3 regions of the Pelomonas sp. SE-A7 genome follow, and region 1 is predicted to be linked to each of the others. Evidence: predicted binding sites of a transcription regulator. Region 1 holds the regulator's gene; each other region holds the start of a gene.
What was found. Region 1 encodes HrcA, which represses chaperone genes, less so after heat shock. Its sites were predicted from a motif close to TTAGCACTCNNNNNNNNNGAGTGCTAA; they were not measured.

Region 1 (7,729 bases):
ACCTCGCGCGGCGGCATGGACACCTGGATGAACTGCATCACCGCCTGCCGCAACTGCAACGGTCGCAAGGGCAGCCGCCTGCCGGAAGAGGCGCACATGAGCCTGCTCTACCTGCCCTATGTGCCCAGCCTGCACGAGGACATGATCCTGCGCGGCCGCCGCATCCTGGCCGACCAGATGGAGTTCCTGCTGGCCAGCGTGCCTCGCTCCAGCCGGCTCTATGCCTGAAGTCATGGACCGCTGCGACGGCCTGGGTAAAGTCTTGTAAGCCGGTCAACCGGCACAAAATATGCGCCGTTGGGGTGCCATCGCATCCCGGAGCTAACAAATGAGAACCCTGTTCACCGCAGCCGCTGTCGCGTCCGCCCTGCTGCTTGGCGCCTGCTCGACGACCAACCCCGACGTCATTCAGCGTGGCGATGCACAGCGCATGTCCCAGGTGGTTGACGCAACCGTTCTGTCGGTACGCCCCGTCGTCGTGGACGGTAGTCAGAGCGGTATCGGCGGTGCCGCGGGCGCCGTGACCGGCGCTATCGCCGGCTCCTCCGTCGGCGGCCGCCGCGAAGGCCAGGTCGTCGGTGTGATCGGTGCGGTGGTCGGTGCAGTAGTCGGCAATGCCATCGAGCGCAGCGCCACCCGCGAAGACGCCGTCGAAATCCTGCTGCAACTGCGCAATGGCGAACGCCGTTCCGTGGTCCAGGCCAAAGGCGAAGAAAACTTCGCGGCCGGCGAGCCGGTGATCCTGGTCACCACAGGCGGCAAGACTCGCGTGTCGCGCGCCCCGGTCGTCCAGCAAAGCGCCGCAAAGCCTGCCTCGGCCGCGCAATAACCCGCTTCGCGGCGCCTGCGCCGCATGGTTCAATGGCCGCTCCCTCGTCACGGATGGAGCGGCTTTTTCATGTCTGCAGGTGCAAAGATTCTGGTGGCCCAGGGCGGTGGCCCGACCGCGGTGATCAACCAGTCACTGGTCGGCGTGGTGCTTGAGGCGCGGCGCCATCGAGGCATTGAGCGGGTCTACGGCGCCTTGCATGGCGTGCGCGGCATCGTCAACGAAGACTTTGTCGACCTGACCCAGGAGACCAGCCACAACCTGGAGCTGGTGGCCGGCACGCCCTCCTCGGCCCTGGGATCGACCCGCGACAAGCCCGACCTCGCCTACTGTCAGCAGATCTTCAAGGTGCTGCAGGCGCACGAGATCGGCTACTTCTTCTACATAGGTGGCAACGACTCGTCCGACACGGTGCGCATAGTCAGCGAGGAGGCGGCCAAGGCCAACTACCCACTGCGCTGCGTCCACATCCCGAAGACGATCGACAACGACCTGGTCGGCAACGACCACACGCCCGGCTTTCCGTCGGCCGCCCGCTTCGTCGCCCAGGCCTTTGCCGGCGCCAATCTCGACAACGCCTCGCTGCCCGGCATCTACCTGGCCGTGGTGATGGGCCGCCATGCCGGCTTCCTGACCGCCGCCTCGGCCCTGGGCAAGAAGTTCCCCGATGACGGCCCGCACCTGATCTATCTGCCTGAACGCGTCTTCTCGCTGGACAAGTTCCTGGCCGACGTGAAGGCGACCTATGAACGCTATGGCCGCTGCGTGATCGCGGTCTCGGAAGGCATCCACGACGAGAAGGGCGAGACCATCGCCGCCCAGCTAGCCAAGGACCTGGAGCGCGATGCCCACGGCAACGTCCAGCTCTCAGGCTCGGGCGCACTGGCCGATCTGCTATGCGAGGAGATCAAGAGCAAGCTGAGAATCAAGCGCGTGCGCGGCGACACCTTCGGCTATGTGCAGCGCAGCTTCGTCGGCTGCGTGTCCGACGTTGACCAGCGCGAGGCCCGCGAGGTCGGCGAGAAAGCAGTGCAGTACGCGATCTGGGGCGACAAGCAGGGTCGGACCACCGGCTCAGTCGCCATCAAGCGCACCGGCTTCTATTCGGTGGACTACGAGTTGATGCCGCTGGAGATGGTGGCCGGCAAGACACGCGTCATGGAGGACGCCTTCATCTCGGAGAGCGGCACCGACGTGACTGACGCCTTCCGCCTCTACCTGCGGCCGCTGCTGGGCTCGGGCATGCCCGAGGCCTTCAGGCTCAGGCCGAACGGTGTGGCCAAGGTGCTGGGCAGCAAGGGATGAAGGGATTGGTAGGCCGTACAGGACTTGAACCTGTGACCAAAGGATTATGAGTCCTCTGCTCTAACCAACTGAGCTAACGGCCCCCGGGGGAAGCGCGGCATTGTAGGGCCTGCGAAGGGGCCTGCTTATTTGTGGACGGAGAGCGCCTGGCTGACCATGCGCGAGGTGATGTCGACGATCTGGATCATGCGGTCGTAGGCCATGCGCGTAGGGCCGATGACACCCAGCGTGCCGACGACCTGGCCATCGATTTCATAGGGGGCGGAGACGACCGACAGCTCCTCGTAGGGAACGACCTGGCTCTCGCCGCCGATGTAGATGCGCACACCCTCGGCGCGGCTCGACACGTCCAGCAGGCGCATCAACTGCGTCTTCTCCTCGAACAGCCCGAACATGCGGCGCAGGCTGCCGAGGTCGTTGCTGAAGTCCTGGACCGTGAGCAGATTGCGCTCGCCGGAAATGATCAGGTGCTCTTCTTCCTGCTGCATGGCCTCGGTGCCGGCCTGCACGGCCACCTGCATCAGCTGGGCGATCTCGCCGCGCAGCTGATCGACTTCCAGCTTGAGCCTCTCGCGCACCGCTTCCAGCGTCAGGCCGGCGTACTGGGCGTTGAGCCGGTTGCTGGCCTCGGCCAGCTCGGACTGGCTGTGGTCTTGCGCGGTGAAGATCACGCGGTTCTGCACGTCGCCGTCTGGCGAGACCAAGATGACCAGCACACGGCGTTCGCCCAGGCGCAGGAATTCGATGTGGTGGAAGACGCTGGGCTTGCGCGGCGCGGTGACCACGCCCACGAAGCTCGACAGGTTCGAGAGCAGCTGGGCGGCACTGGTGATGACGCGCTGGGGCTGGTCGGGCATCAGCTGCTGCTCAAGCGATTCGCTTGACATGGCAGCCGGCCGGGCGGTGAGCATGGTGTCCACAAACATCCGGTAGCCGCGCGCCGTGGGAATGCGGCCGGCCGAGGTGTGGGGGCTGGCTATCAGGCCCAGCTCTTCCAGGTCAGCCATCACATTGCGAATCGTCGCCGCCGACAGCTCAAGACCCGAGGCCTTGGACAGCGTGCGAGAACCGACCGGCTGGCCGTCCGCGATATAGCGTTCGACCAGGGTTTTCAGCAGCGATTTGGAGCGCTCGTCCAGCATGGTTTTCATTGTACGGACAGCGCCGGGTCCGCCTCATTCGGGACTAGCCCCTGTGGTGTAATTCCCGCCATGCCCTCCAAGCGATTTCGACATGCGGCCATCGTCGGCAAACACCAGGCCCGAGGCATACGCCCGGTGCTGGAGGAGATCGCCGAGTTCGTGACCGGCCAGGGCCTCGATGTCTCGCTGGAGCTGGAGACCGCACAGAACACCGGCATCAGCAGCTACGAGACGCTCAGCCCCGACGAGCTGGGTGCGCAATGCGACCTGGCCATCGTGGTCGGCGGCGACGGCACCATGCTGGGCTTTGCCCGCCAGGTGGCAAGACATGGCACCCCACTGGTCGGCATCAACCAGGGGCGGCTTGGCTTCATCACCGACATCTCGATGGAGCGCTTCCGCGAGGCGCTGGCGCCCATCCTTGCCGGCGACTACGAGATGGAGAAGCGGGCCGTGCTGGAAGGCGCGGTCTGGCGCGACGGTGAATGCATCTTCGAGGGCCTGGCCCTGAACGACGTGGTCGTGAGCCGCGGCGCCACGGCCGGCATGGTGGAGCTGCGGGTCCAGGTCGGCGAGGAGTTCGTCGCCAATATGCGGGCCGATGGCGTGATCGTGGCCTCGCCCACCGGTTCCACCGCCTATTCGCTGTCGGCCGGCGGCCCCATCCTGCATCCGAGCATTGCCGGCTGGGTGCTGGTGCCGATTGCCTCGCACGCCCTGTCCAACCGTCCCATCGTGCTGCCCGACCAGGGCGGCGTGCTGCTGGAGATCGTCGCCGGCCGCGATGCCAGCGTGAACTTCGACATGCAGAGCCTGGCCAGCCTGCTGCACGGCGACCGCATCAGCGTGCAGCGCTCGCAGCACCATGTCTGCTTCCTGCATCCGCAGGGCTGGAGCTATTACGCAACGCTGCGCCGCAAGCTGCGCTGGTATGAGGGGGTGAGCTGATGCTGCGCCGCCTCTCCCTGCGCGATTTCGTCATCGTCCCGTCGCTGGAGCTCGACTTCAGCGCGGGCTTTGCCGCACTGACCGGCGAAACCGGTGCCGGCAAGTCCATCCTGATCGACGCCTTGCAGCTGGCGTTGGGCAGCCGCGGCGATGCAGGCGTGGTGCGCGAAGGCGCTGCCCGCGCGGAAATCACGGCCGTGTTCGACAGCCCCTCCAGCCTGGCCGCCTGGCTGGACGAGGCCGGCTTCGAAGCCGATTCCGAAAGCCTGCTGCTGCGCCGCGTGATCGATGCCCAAGGCAAGAGCCGCGCCTGGATCAACGGCAGCGCCGCCACCGTGGCTCAGCTGCGCGAACTGGCCGATCATCTGGTGGACATCCACGGCCAGCATGCCTGGCAAGGCCTGACACGGGCGCCTTCGGTGCGCGGCATGCTCGACGCCTTTGCAGGCCTCGACACGTCCGCCCTCGCCCGCCAATACAGCGAATTGCGAACCGCCAGCGAGAAGCTGCAGGCCGCGCAAGAAAAGTCCTCCGAGCTCGCTCGCGAGCAAGAGCGCCTGGCCTGGCAGATTGGCGAAGTCGACAAGCTGGGGCCCGGCGCGCAGGAGTGGGACGAGCTCAACGCCGAGCATCAGCGCCTGTCCCATGCAGCCTCGCTGATGGACGCGGCACGGGCTGCGCTGGAGGCCCTGTCCGAAGCCGAACCCAGCGCCGACAGGTTGACCGAGCGGGCGCTCGATGGCTTGCAGGCCGTGCTCGACTACGACTCGCGGCTCCAACCCGCGGTCGAGGCCCTGCAAGGGGTCCAGGCCCAGTTGCAGGATGCGGTCCATACCCTGAGCTCCTATCTGCATGGCGCCGAACTGGAGCCGGAGCGCCTGTCGCAATTGGATGAGCGCCTGTCCGCTTGGATGCAGCTGGCTCGCCGCTACCGTCGGCCGCCGGCCGAGCTGCCGGCCCTGCTGACGGAATGGAAGACCGAGCTGCAGCAGCTCGAAGCCGCCTCCGATCTTGCGGCGCTGGAGCAGGCCCAGGTCGCGGCGCGCAAGGCCTTCGAGCAAGAGGCCAAGCGCGTGAGCACGGCGCGCGCCAAGGCGGCGCCAAAGCTGGCCCAGTCGGTGAGTCAGGCCATGCAGCAATTGGGCATGGCAGGTGGACGCTTCGAGATCGCGCTGCTGCCTCAAGAGCAGCCGCAAAGCTTTGGCCTGGAGTCGGCCGAGTTCCTGGTCGCTGGCCATGCCGGCAGCACGCCACGGCCGCTGGCCAAGGTGGCCTCGGGTGGCGAGCTTTCGCGCATCGCGCTGGCGATTGCGGTGACGACCTGCCAGCTTGAAGGCCAGACGGCCGGCACGCTGATCTTCGACGAAATCGATGCCGGCGTCGGCGGCGCCGTGGCCGAGACCGTCGGCCGGCTGATGAAGCAACTCGGCCGCAGCAGCCAGGTGCTGGCCGTGACCCACCTGCCCCAGGTCGCCGCCTGCGCCGACCAGCATTACGTGGTTTCCAAGGCGCTGCACCATGGCTTCACCTGCAGCGATGTGCAGCCGGTCAGCGGCGAGGCCCGCGTGGCCGAAATCGCCCGCATGCTGGGCGGCGAGCGCCTCTCCTCGACCAGCCTGGCCCATGCGCAGGAAATGCTGTCGCTGTCGTCCAGCTCTTCGTCCGCATCATGATCAGCACCAGCCCCGCCCCCCTGATCGAGATCGGTGCCAGCCCCAGCGGCCAGGCCGACCTGGTGCTGCTGACCGGCATGTCCGGCGGCGGCAAGTCGGTGGCCATGCATGCGCTGGAAGACGCCGGTTTCTTCTGCGTGGACAATCTGCCGCCCGAGCTGTTGCCGCAGTTCCTGCAGTTGGAAGAGCGGCGCGGCAAACGGCGCGTGGCCATCGCCGTGGACGTGCGCAGCGCCGGCTCCTTGCCCCACCTGCTGCCGCTGATCAAGCAGCTGCGCAGCGAGGGCATGGCGGTCCGCTCGATCTTCCTGGATGCCAACACCGAGGCGCTGATGCGGCGCTTCTCCGAGACCCGCCGCCCCCATCCGCTGCGCCAGGACGAAAGCTCAGGCGACGACGCCCACCGGGCCTTGCTGGACGCGATCCAGCTGGAGCGTGAGCTGCTGGCGGCGATACGGGTCGAGTCGACCGTCATTGATACCAGCCTGCTGCGCCCGGCCCAGCTGCGCGCCTGGGTGCGCGACCTGGTGGCCGTGCAGGGCGATTCGCTGACCCTGGTGTTCGAATCTTTTGCCTTCAAGCATGGCGTGCCCAGCGACGCCGACTTCGTATTCGACGTGCGGGTGCTACCCAATCCCTACTACGACCGCGAGCTCCGGCCGCTGACCGGCCGCGACAAGCCGGTGGCCGACTACCTGGAAGACCAGCCCGAGGTGCGCCTGATGCTGGCCCAGATAGGCGCCTTCATAGGCCAGTGGTTGCCGGCCTTTGCCTCAGACCAGCGCAGCTACCTGACGGTGGCCATAGGCTGTACCGGCGGCCAGCACCGCTCGGTCTATCTGGTCGAGACCCTGACCCGGCAGTTCGCCTATCACGGCCAGGTGCTCAAGCGGCACCGCGAGCTGGACCAGCGCTGAGCCCTGCTCAGCAGGCCACTCAGCCGGCCTGCTGGGCGCTGCCGTTCTTCCGCGCTTCCGACACCAGGATGGCCAGCGCAATGGCCGAACCAATGGGCATGGTCAGCACCATCAGGGCCACCCAGCGCAGCGGCTCGCGGCCGCTCTGCTTGATCGCCTGGGTCATGAAGAACAAATGAGCCACGCCGGCCGCCGCAATGCCCGCGCCGAACATCACGGTCTTGAATTCGGAGAGGTCGTCGCCGCTGGCCAGCAGCCAGATGCAGGCGGCCGCCACCACCAGGGCGATCAGCGCGGATTCGATGGCATTCTTGACGGCGGCATTCATGGTCGATCCTCTTGTTGTGCGGGCTCAGCCGAGCAGCTTCTTCAGCGGAGCGGGCAGAGCATATTCGACCAGCCGCTCGCGAGCCACCCATTCTCCGGGCGGCAGCTCTCCAATGCCTTGAGTCATCAGGGCCCGGCGCGGATGCAACACCCAGTCGAAATGGGTCAGCGCATGCTCGATGCGCGGCAGCGGCTCGCTGCTCAGGCCGGCCGTGACCGTGGCCAGGCTGGCCTCGTCGTCGTAGAGCGGCAAGGTCCACAGACCGGCCCAGACACCGCTTTCCGGCCGCTGCTGCAACAGCACCTCGCCGGCCGGGTTCTCCAGCCACAGCCACCAGTTCTCGCGCCGACCCCGCTTGAGCTTGCGGGTACGCACCGGAAAGCGCTCCTGCTCGCCGGCGGCCCGCGCCGCACAGAGCTCCGAGGCCGGGCACAGCAGGCATTGCGGCGAGCGAGTCGTGCAGATGCCCGAGCCAAGGTCCATCAGGCCCTGCGTGTAGGCTGAAATGTCCTTGCATGGAAGCAGCGCCTCGGCCTGCTTCCACAGCAGCTTTTCCTGCGTGCCGCTTGCAAGGTCGCCTTCGAAGG
Region 2 (7,729 bases), on a different contig from region 1:
GAACCGCTAGGGCGATCCGGAGCGAACCAGTTCGCCGGCCGCGGGAAGCGGGCCCTCGTCGCTGAGCAGGCGGAACCAGGGCTCTTCGGACAGCAGCTCGAACAGCGAGACCGGGCGCCCGTCGCGATAGGCGGTCTGCGCGATCAGTCGAACCCCATGGCTGTAGTCGGCATAGGCCGCCGCATGGACCAGGCTCAGCGGCTGGATCGGCAAGCCCACCTCACGGTGCCAGCCATAGATCGCCACTCGGCCGGGCTGCAGCCACAGCCGTCGACTCAGTACCAGGTCCTTCTTGTGGCCGGCTGCCAGTCGGCCTGGGGCGGCACCGGCTTCGACCCACTGCTGCTGAAGGATCTGCTGATGCCGCAGGTAGTAGGCCGTGCTGCGCATCTGCTCGCCGGGCGGCAGGGGTTGGGGCGCGAGTCGGACGCTTGCTTGCAAATAGATGGCGTCGACGATGCGGCGCGTCGGCAGGCTGAAACCGAACGCGCGGGCCAGGCCCAGGGCCGTGTCCAGGCCCATGGGCATGCGCAGGAAATCGGCATCGCTGCCGATGGCGAGGTAGTCGGGCAGCACACACAGGACCAGCCGAGTCGGCACGCCGTCGCGGCCTTCACCTTGCATTTCAAGCGGCACGGCGCGGCGGAGGAAGTCGGGCAGGTTGCCGGCCAGCAAGGCCTCGCGGATCGCCAACTCCCGCTCCGCATCGTTCAGCGCAGAGACCTGCTGTGCAAAGGCCGTGCCGGTCAAGGCCTGCGGCGAGCGGACGGGCAGCGTGGCCGTTGCCGACGCACAGACATTGCCGGTGCCCGCTTGGGCTGCGGCCACGGCCCAGCCGGCCATGGCTGCCAGAAGCCAGGTCTTGGAATCAAGATTGAGCAGGTGCATCGAGCGCGGAATTTACACAACCGGCGGAGCGGGCTATAACCGCCCTCTGTCACGCCGGAGGCCTGCGATGGACGCCGCCGATAGCCTGAGCAACCGCCGCCTTGCGGCCGTGAGTCTGGGACTGATGGCCCTGCTGCTGGGTTGCAGCACGCCACCACCGCCTGCAACGCCGGCCGCCGCGCCCGCGGCGCCCGTGGTGCCTGCGCCGGCCCCGGTGCCGCCGCCTCCACCCCCACCCCCACCGCCCCCGCCTCCACCGCCGCCCCCGACGCAGCCCCATGCGGAAGCGGTGCTCGGTGCCGCGAACACGCTGTTCTCCAAGGCCAACCTGGCCCCGCTGGAAGCCGGCAGCACGCGCTACACGGTGCTGGTCGATCCGCTGGTCGACGGCGTCTCGCGCATGCAAACCAAGACCACGCAGGCGATGGAGACGCGCATCGTCCAGCTGGCTAGAAGCAGCTATCCGCAGTTCGAGGTCAAGCCCTTCAATGCCGGCAACCTGGCGCAGTCGCCGCTGCTGATCGTCGGCACCTTCACGCCCATCAACCAGGAAGGCAAGACCGAGGGCGAGCGCGACATGTACCGCTTCTGCCTGGTGATGGTGGACCTGAAGTCCGGCAAGCTGGTCAGCAAGGCCGTGACCCGCTCCAAGATGGAAGGCGTGGACGCCACGCCGCCGCCCTTCTTCGCCGATGCGCCGGCCTGGACCCGCGACCCGGTCACCGAGGGCTACGTCAAGACCTGCCAGGCCTCCAAGCCGGGCGACTCCATACAGCCCAGCTATGTCGAGGGCCTGGTGGTCTCCAGCCTGATCGACGAGGCGGTCCGCGCCTACAACGCCCAGCAGTACAAGAACGCCCTGGCCCTGTTCAACAAGGCCGGCAGCATGGGCGCGGGCCAGCAGCTGCGGGTGCTGACCGGTCTCTACCTCAGCAACTGGAAGCTGGGGCTGCGTGACGCCACGGCGCAGAGCTTCGGCAAGCTGGTGGACTACGGCCTGGCCCAGGGCCAGCTGTCCATGCAGTTCACTTTCACGTCCGGTTCCACCGTGCTGCCGGCCGATGGCCGGGGCGCGCCCAATCACCTGTGGCTGAAGCTGATCGCCCAGCGCCTGGCCGAGGCCAAGTCCTGCGTCGAGGTCGGCGGCCACGCCAGCCGCGGCGGGCCTGAGCTGATCAACGAAAGGCTGTCGGCCCTGCGCGCGGAATATGTGCGCAAGCGTCTGGTCGACGAGTCGGCCGGCCTGGCCAAGCGTTCGCTGGCCGTGGGCTATGGCTCGCGCGCCACCTTGATAGGCACGGGCAAGGACGATCCCTCGGACGCGCTGGACCGGCGTGTCGAACTGAAGCTGCTGGCCTGCAGCGGCTAGGCGCCGGCCATGGCACTGCTGCGCTGCTGGCTGTCGCTCGTCCTGCTGGTCGGGGCGCTGGGCAGCGCTGGCGCGCAGGAGGCTGTACAGCCCATGCTGCGGGTCGAGGCCGGCACCCATGTCGCAGCGATCCGGGCCCTGGCCACCGATGCGCGCGGCGAGTTGCTGCTCACGGCTTCCGAGGACAAGACGGCGCGGCTCTGGCGGCTGTCCGACCGCAGCCTGCTGCGCGTGCTGCGGCCGCCCATAGGCGCGGACAATGAAGGCAAGCTCTACGCCGCAGCGCTGAGCCCGGACGGCACGGTGGCCGCCGTGGCCGGCTGGTCGGCCGACAACGAGGTCTACCTGTTCGACAGCCGCAGCGGCCGCATGCGCGGGCGGATCGAGGGCCTGCCCAATGTGGTCAATGCCCTGGCCTTCTCGCCGGACGGCAAGCAGCTGGCCGTGCTGAGCTGGGGCGGCGCCGGCCTCAGGCTCTATGCCAGCAGCGACGACTGGAAGACCGCCCGCCCGACCAGCAGCGACGAGGCCTATGGTGCCGATGCCTACGGCCTCGCCTTCTCGCCCGATGGCCGGATGCTGGTCAGCAGCGCTTACGACGGCGCGCTGCGCCAGTACGCGCTGCGCGGCAACAGCCTCTGGCTGCAGAAGACCGAGCGCATCGCCGGCCGGCCGCATGGCCTGGCGTTTTCTCCGGACGGCAAGCGGCTGGCCCTGGGACTGGCCGACACGGCCCAGGCCCTGGTGCTGCATGGGGACACGCTGGCGACCGTCTGGCGTTCGCCGGTGCTCGAGGGCGGCGCCCTGCCCTGCGTGGCCTGGTCCCGCCAGGGCAATGAGCTGCTGGCCGCCGGCAGCTGGCGCAGCGCGCCCGGTCGCCATGGCGTGCAGCGCTGGAACCTGGCTCGTGCGTCCGGCAGCGAACTTGCTGCGGCCAGCGACTCGGTCACCGCCCTGCTGAGCGCGGGCGGCGAGGTGCTGTTCGCCTCGGGCGATGCCAGCTGGGGCCAGGTCGGCGGCGCCTCGGTCCGCTCGATGCGGCCGGACTTCCGCCTGCCGGTCGCCGCCGGCAGCAGCAGCCTGAGGCTGTCCAGCGATGCCCGCGAGCTGAGCTTCGCCACTCGCTTCGGTGGCCTGGCCCCGGTGCGTTTCGACCTGGCCGGACCGGCGTGGCGTCCGGCCCAGCCCTTGGACGACAAGCCGGCCGCCCTGCTGGATGTGCGCGACTGGCAGGACAGCAGCAGCCCCAAGCTGGCCGGCCGGGCCCTGAGCCTGGGCCAGGGCGAGGTCTCGCTGGCCCTGGGGATTGACCCGTCCGGCCGCGGCTTTGCGCTCGGCAGCAACCACCGGCTGAGGCTGTACGCCGCCAACGGGCAGCTGCTCTGGAACGTGCGTATCCCGGCCCCCTGTTTTGCCGTCCAGCTCAGCCGCGACCAGCACTGGGTGGTGGCCGGATTCGGCGACGGCACGCTGCGCTGGTTCCGACGCAAGGACGGCGCCGAGACACTGGCCTTCTATCCCCATGGGGACGGCAAGGCCTGGGCGGCCTGGACGCCGGACGGCCGCTTCTCGGCCGGCGGTGGCGGTGAGCGCCACATAGGCTGGCATGTGAACCGCGGGACCGGCGAAGCAGCGGAGTTCCTGCCGCTGGAGCGCTTCAGCGAGCGCTATTTCGATCCGCTGGGCGTGATCAGCGCGCTGGCCGACAAGCCCCGGGTCCGCCCGCTGCCCGACCCGCGCCAAGGGCTCAAGCTGCCGCCGGTGGTCGCCTTCCTCAGCCCCTCGGACGGCAGCAAGGTCAATGAGGACAGCGTGCGCCTGGACCTGCATGTGATGGACCAGGGCGGCGGCGTCGACGAGGTCCGGCTGATGCACAACGGCAAGGTGGTACAGACCGTGGGGCCCAAGCCGGCCGCGCCGGCCAGCCGCTTGCATTTCGAGCTGGCACTGGAGAGCGGACGCAACGAGGTCAAGGCCGTGGCCCTGGGGCTGGACCGCACGGAATCGGCCGTGGCCGAGCTGACGGTGCAGGCCCCGGCGCGGCCGGACAGGCCCAAGCTGCGCGTGCTCAGCGTTGGCGTCAATGCCTACCGCAACAGCCAGCTCAATCTCAGCTTCTCGGTGCCCGACGCGCGCGGCGTGGCCAACACTTTCAAGGCCCTGGGCCGCAAGCTGTTCGCCGACATCGCGGTCAGCGAGCTCTACGACGGTCAGGCCACCCGCGCCGGCATCCTCGCCCAGCTCGCCGACTTCAGTGCCAGCAAGCCCGAGGACGTGGTCGTGGTCTACCTGGCCGGCCATGGCGAGACCCTGGGCGACGACTGGTACTTCATTCCGCACGAGGTGACCCAGCCCGAGCAGGCCGACAAGCTGCGCAGCGAAGGCCTGTCCTCGCAGGAGCTGTCGCGGGCGATCAAGGCCATTCCGGCGCGCAAGGTCGTGGTGCTGATCGACGCCTGCAAGTCGGGCGCCGCCATTGCCAGCTTCCGCGGCCTGGAGGAGCGGCGGCTGCTGTCCCAGCTCTCGCGGTCCACCGGCACCCACCTGATTGCCGCGACCAACAAGGAGCAGCTGGCGGCCGAGCTGTTGAATCTGGGCCATGGCGTGTTCACCTACACCCTGCTCGAAGGCCTGTCCGGCAAGGCCGCGGCCGGCGGCCCGGACGTCACGGCCCGCAAGCTGATGGTCTATGTGGAGCAGACCCTGCCCGAGCTGTCCAAGCGCTACCGCACCGAGGAACAGTTCCCGGTCGTCAGCTCGACCGGCATGGACTTTCCGTTGGTCGTCCGCTAGGGCTGAACCAGGGGCGCTCTTGAAAGCCCAAAACCCAACCCTATAATCCCGCTGCTAGCACTCACAACGACAGAGTGCTAACCCATCCGACGGAGCCTCCGGGCTCCGTCAGTCATATCGCATGTGAGTGGGCGCTCATTACCGCGGCGCCTACCGTCAAGCAAGCACCGACCAACATCAAGGAGATGTGATGAAACTGCGTCCTCTGCACGATCGCGTGATCGTTAAGCGCCTGGAAAACGAGACCAAGACCGCTTCCGGCATCTTCATCCCCGACAACGCCGCCGAGAAGCCGGACCAGGGCGAAGTCCTGGCCGTGGGCCCGGGCAAGCGCAATGACAAGGGCGAATTCGTCGCCCTGAACGTGGCCGTCGGCGACCGCGTGCTGTTCGGCAAGTACTCGGGCCAGACCGTCAAGGTCGATGGCGACGAACTGCTGGTGATGCGCGAAGAGGACCTCTTCGCCGTGGTGCAGAAGTAAGTCCTGCCCCCACCGCTGAACACCCTTTCTTAAAGAATCCGGAGAAATACACATGGCAGCAAAAGACGTGATCTTTGGCGGCGAAGCTCGTGCTCGCATGGTCGAAGGCGTGAACATCCTGGCCAACGCGGTCAAGGTGACCCTGGGCCCCAAGGGCCGCAACGTGGTGCTGGAGCGCTCGTTCGGCGCCCCCACGGTGACCAAGGACGGCGTGTCCGTCGCCAAGGAAATCGAGCTGAAGGACAAGCTCCAGAACATGGGCGCCCAGATGGTCAAGGAAGTCGCTTCCAAGACCAGCGACAACGCCGGTGACGGCACCACCACCGCCACGGTGCTGGCCCAGGCCATCGTCCGCGAAGGCATGAAGTACGTGGCCGCCGGCATGAACCCGATGGACCTGAAGCGCGGCATCGACAAGGCGGTCGCCGCCCTGGTCGTCCAGCTGAAGGCCGCTTCCAAGGCCACCACCACCTCCAAGGAAATCGCCCAGGTCGGCACCATCTCGGCCAATAGCGACGGCGACGTCGGCCAGATCATCGCCAACGCGATGGACAAGGTCGGCAAGGAAGGCGTGATCACCGTCGAAGACGGCAAGAGCCTGAACAACGAGCTGGACGTGGTCGAAGGCATGCAGTTCGACCGTGGCTACCTGTCGCCCTACTTCATCAACAACCCCGAGAAGCAGGCCGCCATCCTGGACAACCCGTTTGTCCTGCTGTTCGACAAGAAGATCTCGAACATCCGTGACCTGCTGCCGACGCTGGAGCAGGTCGCCAAGGCCGGCCGTCCGCTGCTGATCATTGCCGAGGAAGTCGAGGGCGAAGCCCTGGCGACCCTGGTGGTCAACACCATCCGCGGCATCCTGAAGGTCGTGGCCGTCAAGGCTCCGGGCTTCGGCGACCGTCGCAAGGCCATGCTGGAAGACATCGCCATCCTGACCGGCGGCAAGGTCATCGCTGAAGAAGTGGGCCTGACGCTGGAGAAGGTCACGCTGGCCGACCTGGGCCAGGCCAAGCGCGTCGAAGTGGGCAAGGAAAACACCACCATCATCGACGGCGCCGGCACGGCCGACGTCATCGAAGCCCGCGTCAAGCAGATCCGCATCCAGATCGAGGAAGCCACCAGCGACTACGACCGCGAGAAGCTGCAAGAGCGCGTGGCCAAGCTGGCCGGCGGCGTGGCCGTCATCAAGGTCGGTGCTGCCACCGAAGTCGAGATGAAGGAAAAGAAGGCCCGCGTGGAAGACGCGCTGCACGCCACCCGTGCCGCCGTTGAAGAAGGCATCGTCGCCGGCGGCGGCGTGGCCCTGCTGCGTGCCCGTCAGGCTGCTGGCGACATCAAGGGCGACAACGCCGACCAGGACGCCGGCATCAAGCTGATCCTGAAGGCCATCGAAGCCCCGCTGCGCGAGATCGTCTACAACGCCGGCGAGGAAAGCTCGGTCGTCGTGAACGCCGTGCTGGCCGGCAAGGGCAACTACGGCTACAACGCCGCCAACGGCACCTATGGCGACATGATCGAAATGGGCATCCTGGACCCGACCAAGGTGACCCGTACCGCGCTGCAGAACGCCGCTTCGGTCGCTTCGCTGATGCTGACGACCGAATGCATGGTCGCCGAGTCCCCCAAGGATGACGCACCGGCCGGCGGCATGCCTGGCGGCATGGGCGGCATGGGCGGCATGGGCATGGACATGTAATTCGGACATGCAACCCTGCCTGCGCAGGGTTGCGTGCCGATTTGCACCCAAGGGCCTGCCAGCCCGAGGGGTAAGTCAGGAAGGGCCGCAGCGATGCGGCCCTTTTTTATTGCCTGGTCCGGCCGATAGAAAACGGTGATATTTCATGCTTGGCTCGGCAGACCCATCACCCTCAGGGGGGCCTTGCCAAACATCCGCTTTCGCTTCTGTGGCCCACTGATAATGCGGCATCCGTCAAAGTAACGAAATGGCCCACGCACCCACTCTGCAGTCGCTGGTCGACGACACGCTCGCGGCCTTGCCCATGCTGGCTCGCTCGATCCAGGACGAAACCCAGGACGAGCTCGAGCGCCGACCGCAGCATTTCGCGCTGCTGGAAGGTTGGCGCCGCCAGCGCGGCCGCTTCGCCAGCAATCTGGAAGCCGCGGTGCGGCCCATGCTGGAACTGGCCAAGCGCGGCCAGGATCCGCTGCGCCGCGCCTCGTCCATGTCGCTGGAT
Region 3 (7,729 bases), on a different contig from region 1:
CGTCACGCTGACCATTGCCCACCACGCCATCCTGGCCGGCAACCGCAGCAAGACGATAGGCTTCATGTGGATCACCGTGCTGCTGGGCATCGTGTTCCTGGGCTTCCAGGGCTACGAGTACTACCACGCCTACCATGAGCTGAACCTGAAGCTGAACTCGGGCGTGTTCGGCTCGACTTTCTTCATGCTGACGGGCTTCCACGGCTTCCACGTGTTCGTCGGCATGCTGATGCTGCTGTTCATCACGCTGCGCCTGCACAAAGGCCATTTCACGCAGGACCGCCACTTCGGCTTCGAAGGCGCGGCCTGGTACTGGCACTTCGTGGACGTGGTCTGGCTGGGCCTGTACATCGTCGTCTACTGGATGTAAGGCGAGGGCGTCACTGCCCGTGAGCCCCAAAGAAGAAGCGCCGCGATGCGGCGCTTTCTTATTTCTTCTTCTTCAGTGCCCCATCGGCACGCCGGTGGGCTGGATCCAGCCCATGAAGTAGGCCAGCAGGATGAGCAGGAACAAAGCCACGGACACGCCCACGCGCACCGCCAGGGCCCGCGCCATGCGGGCGTCGCGGCCGTCGCTCTTCTGGCCCTTGCGAAGCATGAAGAAACCGGCCGAGGCCAGGGCACCCAGCACGGCGATGAGGCCGATCACGATCAGGAATTTCATGGTTCGCGATTATTCCATCGGGGTGCAGCGATGAGCCGTCGCTGGGTAGTGCTTGCCGCGGCGCTGGTCGGCGTGGTGGTGACCGCACGCCTGGGCTGGTGGCAGCTCGACCGGGCGGCCGAGAAGAAGGCGCTGCAGACGGCGCTCGATGCCGGCGAACGAGCCGCGCCGCTGCCGGCCTCGGCCCTGCTGGAGCAGCCGATGCCCCTTCACCGCAAGGTCAAGCTGCGTGGCGAATGGCTGGCCGATCACACAGTCTTCCTCGACAACCGGCACATGCAGGGCCGCTCGGGTTTCTTTGCAGTGACGCCGCTGAAGCTGGAAGGTCGCGACGAGTTCGTGCTGGTTCAGCGCGGCTGGCTGCCGGTCGACCCGCGCCAGCATGACAAGCTGCCTCAGCTGGAAACTCCGGCCGGCCTGGTCGACGTGGAAGGGCGGGTGGCGGCCACGCCGTCGCGGGCCTATCAGCTGGGCGAAGCCGGTGCCGGGTCTATCCGGCAGAATCTCGACCCGGCCGCCTACGCCCGCGAAACCGGGCTGAAGCTGCTGCCGCTGGCGGTCTGGCAGACCGCGGGCGCCGACTCCCTGCCTCGCGACTGGCCGGCGCCCGATCTGGGCCTGTCCAAGCACTACGGTTACGCCTTTCAATGGTTTGCGCTTGCCGCGCTGATCCTGGGTCTCTATGTCTGGTTCCAAGTCCTCCGCCCCCGAAACCGCTGATCAACCGGTCAGCCTGACGGTGCACAGCGCACCGCAGCCCGACAAGCGCACGGCCATGACCCGCCGCGGCCGCTGGCAGGCGCTGGCCGTCATCGTGATCTGCGCGATGCCGGTGCTGGCCTCGTACTACAGCTTCTATGTGCTGCGCCTAAGCGGTAGCGCCTACAGCCAGCTGATCATGCCGACCAAGGACATTCCCGAGGCGTTGCAGCTGAGCGCTCTGGACGGCGCCAAGGTGACGGCCGAAAGCCTCAAGGGCCAGTGGCTGCTGGTGGCGGTCCAGCCCTCGGCCTGCGACCAGGCCTGCGACGCCCAGCTGTTCATGCAGCGCCAGCTGCGCGAGATGCTGGGCAAGGAACGCGACAAGCTGGACAAGCTCTGGCTGATCCCCGACGGCGAGCCGCTGCGCCCCGAGCTGCAGCAGGTCATCTCGCAAGGCGTGCCGCTGCGCGCGCTGCGCGTGCCCAAGGCCCAGCTCGAAGCCTGGCTGCAGCCGCAGAAGGGCCACCAGCTGCGCGAGCACCTGTACCTGGTCGATCCCATGGGCCGCTGGATGATGCGCACGCCGGTCGATCCCGATCCCGGCAAGATCAAGCGCGACCTGGACCGCCTGATGAAGGCCAATGCCGGCTGGGACAAGCCCGGGCGCTGAGGCGATGAGCGGATTCGATCTCGCACCGCTGGCCAAGCTCTTGCTGCTCGCCGCCCTGCTGGGCGGCCTGCCGCTGCTGTGGCTCTGGCGGCGCCAGCGCGGCGCGGCCGTGGGCTCGCGCGCCTGGCTGCAGGGGCTGACGCTGCTGACCCTGTTCCTGACCTTTGATCTGGTGGTGTTCGGCGCCTTTACCCGCCTGACCGATTCCGGCCTGGGCTGTCCGGACTGGCCGGGCTGCTACGGCGAAGCCCACCCGTTCGCCGCGCGTGCCGAGATCCAGGCCGCGCAGACGGCCATGCCCACCGGCCCGGTCACCCATGGCAAGGCCTGGATAGAGATGACCCACCGCTACCTGGCGGGCATGGTCGGTTTCCTGATCCTGCTGCTGTGCTTCTATGGCTGGCGCGCCAAGGATGAGAAGGGCCTGCCGCGGCCCTCGCCCTGGTGGCCCACGCTCACCCTGGTCTGGGTGCTGGTCCAGGGCGCCTTCGGCGCGCTGACCGTGACCATGAAGCTGTTCCCGGCCATCGTCACCCTGCATCTGCTGTTCGGCCTGGGCCTCTTGATGCTGCTGGCCGCGCAGGCCCAGATCTACGAACCCAAGCTGGTGGCCCTGTCGCCGGCCCTGCGTCGCGGCTTGCTGGCCGTCTGGCTGCTGGTGCTGCTGCAGGTGGCGCTGGGCGGCTGGGTCAGCACCAACTATGCGGTGCTGGCCTGCGATGACTTCCCCAGCTGCCATTCCGGTCAATGGTGGCCGGCCACCGACTTCGCGGCCGGCTTCACCCTCTGGCGCCACCTGGGCGTGGACGCTCAAGGCGGCTGGTTGCCTTACGAGGCGCTCACCGCCATCCATCTGACGCACCGCATCGGCGCCCTGGTGGTGACGCTCGCGCTGCTGGCCTTGGTCTGGCGCCTGGCCCAGATCGGCCAATGCCGCTGGTCGCGCCGGCTCGGCGCCGTGCTGGCGCTGCAAGTCCTCTCCGGCCTTTCGAACGTGGTGCTCGACTGGCCCATCGTCGCCGCCCTGGCCCACACGGCCGGCGCCGGCCTGCTACTGACCCTGCTGACCGTGCTGATGATGCGCGGCCGCGCAAAACAATAGACTCCGCCCTATGTCCTCGTCGACGACCTCCGCCGCCGTGCCGCCGCTGAACCCGCGCTGGCAGCAGTTCTACCAGCTGACCAAGCCGCGCGTGGTGCAGCTGATCGTGTTCTGCGCCGTCATCGGCATGGCCCTGGCCATCCCGGGTCTGCCGCAGGGCGAGCAGTGGCTGACCCTGCTGGCGGCCACCGCCGGCATCTGGCTGGTGGCCGGCGCGGCCGCCGCCTTCAACTGCCTGATCGAGCAGCAGATCGACGCCAAGATGAAGCGCACCGCCTGGCGTGCCACGGCCAAGGGCGAGCTGAGCCGCAGCCAGACCCTGCTGTTCTCGGGATTGCTGTGTGCCGCCGGTTCGGCCTTGCTGTGGTTCTGGGTCAATCCGCTGACCATGTGGCTGACCTTCGCCACCTTCGTCGGCTATGCCATCGTCTACACGGTGATCCTGAAGCCGCTGACGCCGCAGAACATCGTCATCGGCGGCGCCTCGGGCGCGATGCCGCCGGTGCTGGGCTGGGCGGCGATGCGCGGCGATGTGGGCCCCGAGGCCATGCTGCTGTGCCTGATCATCTTCCTGTGGACGCCGCCGCATTTCTGGGCCCTGGCTCTGTACCGCACCGAGGACTACGCCCGCGCCGGCCTGCCCATGCTGCCGGTGACGCATGGCTCCGACTTCACGCGGTTGCAGGTGCTGCTCTACACCTGGATCCTGTTCGCCGCCACGCTGCTGCCTTTCTTGACGGGCATGAGCGGCTGGGTCTATCTGGCCGGCGCCATCGTGCTGGGCCTGCGCTTCTGCCACTACGCGTGGAAGCTCTGGCGCAACTATTCGGATGCGCTGGCCCGCAAGACCTTCCTGTTCTCGATCTGGCATCTGTCGCTGCTGTTCGCGGCCCTGCTGGTCGACCATTACCTGCAACCCTGGTTGGGCTGATCAAGCATGCGCAAACGTGTCTTCCTGGCGGCCCTGGCCGCGACCACCATGCTCGCGGCCTGCCAGCCGGGCACGTCCAAGCCGGCCTTCCAGGGCGTGGATCTGACCGGCGCTGACTACGCCAAGGAACTGCGCCTGCCCGACATCGACGGCCGCGAGCGCGCGCTGGGCGATTTCAAGGGCAAGGTGCTGGTGATCTTCTTCGGCTACACCCAGTGCCCGGATGTCTGCCCCACCACCATGGCCGAGCTGGCCCGTGTCAAGAAGGACCTGGGTCCGGACGGCGACCGGGTGCAGGGCATCTTCGTGACCGTCGACCCCGAGCGCGACACGCCCGAGCTGCTGCGCGCCTATCTCGCCAGCTTCGACCCCAGCTTCGTGGCGCTGCGCGGCAGCCCCGAGCAGATCAAGGAGGCCGCCAAGGCCTTCAAGGTCTTCTTCGCCAAGGTGCCGGGCAAGGCCGAAGGCAGCTACACCATGGACCACACGGCGGCCAGCTTTCTGTTCGACGGGGCCGGGCGGGTGCGGGTGTTCTCCCGCTATGGCGCGGGCGCCGATGCGCTGGCCAGCGACCTGAAGCTCCTGCTGGCCGAAAAGGGCTGAACGCCGTCGTCGGAGTCCTTTACATCGGCCCGCATACCGATGCGGGTGGACCGAATCAAGTCCTTGTAGCTCAGGCACTTAGGTCAGTTGGCACGCGCTATGCGTGCGCTGATCGCGCAATTTGATCTGGAGGTGACTCATGCTTCAGCTCCGTTCCAAGCTGGCCGCGGGCCTTGTCGCGGTGACGCTGGCCTGGGTGAATCCAGCCCAGGCCGACGCGATCCCCTATGCCAATCCCGGCATTGAGAACCCGATTCTCTACTCGTTCACCGCCGCCTCGACGGGCAGCATCACGGCCTACTTCCTGGGCTCGAATGCGGGCTTCACCAATGAGCTGACCATGCTGGTCAATGGCGTGGCCACGGGCATTCAGGGCTTGAACAACCAGTCATCGTCGGTTGGCGACTCGCTGATGCTGGGCAATGTGATGGCTGGGGACCAGATCGTCTTCGTCATGCTGAACTTGGCGCCTGGCGATGTGGGCCCCTGGTATTCGGACATGGCCATGAACGTCGATGGCAGCAACCATATCTACTCGACCTCGTTCAGCGGTGATGGGCCCATTCCGGCGGGCACCTATGTGGCCTTCGAGGACCTGGACTCGCGTTTTGGCAGCGATTTCAACTATTTCGACGAGACCTTCGCCTTCACCAATGTGGTTGCCGTCAGCCGCGAGGTGCCCGAGCCCGGCGCCCTGGCCTTGCTGATCGCTGGCATGGGGGCCCTGACGGTCATCAGGCGACGGCCTTCCTGACCGCACCACCATATCCTTGCCCAAGAGAAAACGGCCCCTGAGGGCCGTTTCTTGTTGCCGTCGAGCGGCCTCCGTGCGCGAGCGGATCAGGCTTCTTCCGCGAGTGCCTTGCGCATCTTCTTCATGGCGGCCACCTCGATCTGGCGAATCCGCTCGGCCGACACGCCGTACTCGGCCGCGAGCTCATGCAGGGTCATGCCGCCCGAGGCGTCGTCATTGACCTTGAGCCATCGCTCCTCGACGATGCGACGGCTGCGCTCGTCGAGCACGGCCAGGGCGCGCGTGATGCCGTCGCTGGCCAGGGCGTCGCGGCGCTGGGCTTCCAGCACGCGGGTCGGCTCCTGGCTCTCGTCCGCCAGGTAGGCGATCGGGGCGTAGCTCTCGCCGTCGTCGTCGGTCTGCGGCTCCAGGGCCACGTCGCCGCCGGACAGCCGGGTTTCCATCTCCAGCACTTCCTCACGCTTGACCTTGAGCGTGCTGGCCACATGCTCGACCTCGGATTCGCTGAGGGTCATGCGGTGGGTTTGCTGCGAGCCTTCCTTCAGCGCCTGCTTCATCGAGCGCAGGTTGAAGAACAGCTTGCGCTGGGCCTTGGTCGTGGCGACCTTGACCATGCGCCAGTTGCGCAGGATGTATTCGTGGATCTCGGCCTTGATCCAGTGCATGGCGTAACTGACCAGGCGCACGCCCTGGTCCGGATCAAAGCGCTTGACCGCCTTCATCAGGCCGACATTGCCTTCCTGGATCAGATCGCCATGCGGCAGACCGTAGCCCAGGTACTGGCGGGAGATGGAGACCACCAGGCGCAGGTGCGAGAGCACCAGCTTTCCGGCGGATTCCAGGTCGCCGTTCTCACGCAGGCGACGGGCGAAGGTCGACTCCTCTTCGGGAGTCAGCAGCGGCACGCGGTTGACGGCGCTGATATAGGCGTCCAGGTTGCCCAGCGAGGGCACCAGGGCCCAGGGGTCGCGGACAGCGATGGCGGTTGCGGTCATCTCAATGGCCTCCTCGGGTCAGAGTTCGGGCATCAGTTGCGGCGCATATTAGCACTCTTGGCTGGTGAGTGCTAAAGCCCGCATTGAGGCCCGTCAACCGCGGGGGGATTCGTCAGCCCTGCCGCTGGTATCGCGTCAGGACCTTCACCAGCCACAAGCTCCTTCCGGACCTTGTGCGCGCGCTCAGTCGACCAGCCCAAAGTCGGGGCTGGCCACCATGTTTTCAATGTCCATCAGGATCAACATGCGCTCGCCGATCTTGCCCAGGCCGGTGATGAAGCGCGTATCGATGGCGGCACCGACTTCGGGAGGCGGCTTGATGGCGGCGGCTTCCAGTTCCAGCACGTCGGAAACCGAATCAACCACGATGCCGACCACGCGTCCGATCACGTTCAGCACGATGACCACGGTGAACCCGGTGTATTCGGCGGCCTGGGCCAGGCGGATCCGCATGTCCACGATGGGCACGATGACGCCGCGCAGGTTGACCACGCCCTTGACGAAGGCCGGGGCGTTGGCCACCCGGGTGGGGGCCTCGTAGGAGCGGATTTCCTGGACCTTGAGGATGTCGATGCCGTATTCCTCGGCGGCGATCCTGAAGGTCAGGAACTGCCGGGTCGGCGCGTTGGCCGAGCCGCCTAGGCTCGAGGTCACAGTGGCCAGGGACTGGGCGGATTGGGTGGTCAGTTCGGTAGACGTGCTCATGTCCTGTCGAGGAAAAGGGCCGGGTGGTCCTTATTGTGAAGCAAGCGGTGGCCCGGCCAACAGCTGGTCGAGCAAGGTCAGCAGCGCCTGAACGTCGACCGGCTTGGTCAGGTAGTCGGCCGCGCCGGCGGCTTTGCAGGCGGCCATCTGTTCCGGCAGCGCGTTGGCTGACAGGATCACCACCGGCATCGCTGCGCCTGCCGCGCGCAGCCGCTGCAGCAGTTCCAGGCCATCGATGTCGGGCAGCTGCAGGTCCAGCAGCACAAGGTCGGGCCTCACGCTCAGCACGGTCTCAAGCCCGCTCTGGCCGTCGACGCAAAGCTCCCAACTGATCTGCGGACGCTGGGCCAGGATTCCGCGCATGACCTCGGCATTGGTCGGGTTGTCCTCGATGTAGATCAGGCGGCGCTGCTGGTAATAGTGGGTTTGCACCGTGCTGTCGAAACGACTGGTTTCGACAGGGACGTCGGCACTGGCCGCCGGCAACAGCAGCGTGAAGCGGCTGCCCAGGCCGGCCCGGCTGGTTGCCCGCAGCTCGCCGCCCATGGCCTCGGCCAGGCGCTTGCAGATCACGAGCCCAATACCGGTGCCGGCCACGTTGCT

Region 2: QT382_RS17320 (co-chaperone GroES) is a predicted target of HrcA. The motif match lies at 5,105-5,131, and genes of this name have one in related genera.
Region 3: rpoH (RNA polymerase sigma factor RpoH) is a predicted target of HrcA. The motif match lies at 6,470-6,496, and genes of this name have one in related genera.

The regions. Positions count from the first base shown of each region.
Region 1 is NZ_JAUASW010000001.1:2,196,776-2,204,504, forward strand. It holds gene QT382_RS09865 (HNH endonuclease) at 1-228, shown strand, start outside; gene QT382_RS09870 (outer membrane lipoprotein) at 329-829, shown strand; gene QT382_RS09875 (6-phosphofructokinase) at 899-2,134, shown strand; tRNA gene QT382_RS09880 (tRNA-Ile) at 2,141-2,217, opposite strand; gene hrcA (heat-inducible transcriptional repressor HrcA) at 2,260-3,276, opposite strand; gene QT382_RS09890 (NAD kinase) at 3,346-4,224, shown strand; gene recN (DNA repair protein RecN) at 4,224-5,897, shown strand; gene rapZ (RNase adapter RapZ) at 5,894-6,814, shown strand; gene QT382_RS09905 (hypothetical protein) at 6,834-7,142, opposite strand; gene mutY (A/G-specific adenine glycosylase) at 7,167-7,729, opposite strand, start outside.
Region 2 is NZ_JAUASW010000002.1:732,616-740,344, forward strand. It holds gene QT382_RS17300 (Rossmann-fold NAD(P)-binding domain-containing protein) at 1-10, shown strand, start outside; gene QT382_RS17305 (hypothetical protein) at 7-888, opposite strand; gene QT382_RS17310 (OmpA family protein) at 956-2,257, shown strand; gene QT382_RS17315 (caspase family protein) at 2,267-5,050, shown strand; gene QT382_RS17320 (co-chaperone GroES) at 5,241-5,531, shown strand; gene groL (chaperonin GroEL) at 5,584-7,230, shown strand; gene QT382_RS17330 (DUF1631 family protein) at 7,478-7,729, shown strand, end outside.
Region 3 is NZ_JAUASW010000002.1:426,232-433,960, reverse strand. It holds gene QT382_RS16045 (cytochrome c oxidase subunit 3) at 1-370, shown strand, start outside; gene QT382_RS16040 (twin transmembrane helix small protein) at 443-664, opposite strand; gene QT382_RS16035 (SURF1 family protein) at 695-1,384, shown strand; gene QT382_RS16030 (SCO family protein) at 1,347-2,036, shown strand; gene QT382_RS16025 (COX15/CtaA family protein) at 2,041-3,138, shown strand; gene cyoE (heme o synthase) at 3,149-4,069, shown strand; gene QT382_RS16015 (SCO family protein) at 4,076-4,672, shown strand; gene QT382_RS16010 (PEP-CTERM sorting domain-containing protein) at 4,812-5,426, shown strand; gene rpoH (RNA polymerase sigma factor RpoH) at 5,513-6,421, opposite strand; gene QT382_RS16000 (chemotaxis protein CheW) at 6,605-7,126, opposite strand; gene QT382_RS15995 (CHASE domain-containing protein) at 7,157-7,729, opposite strand, start outside.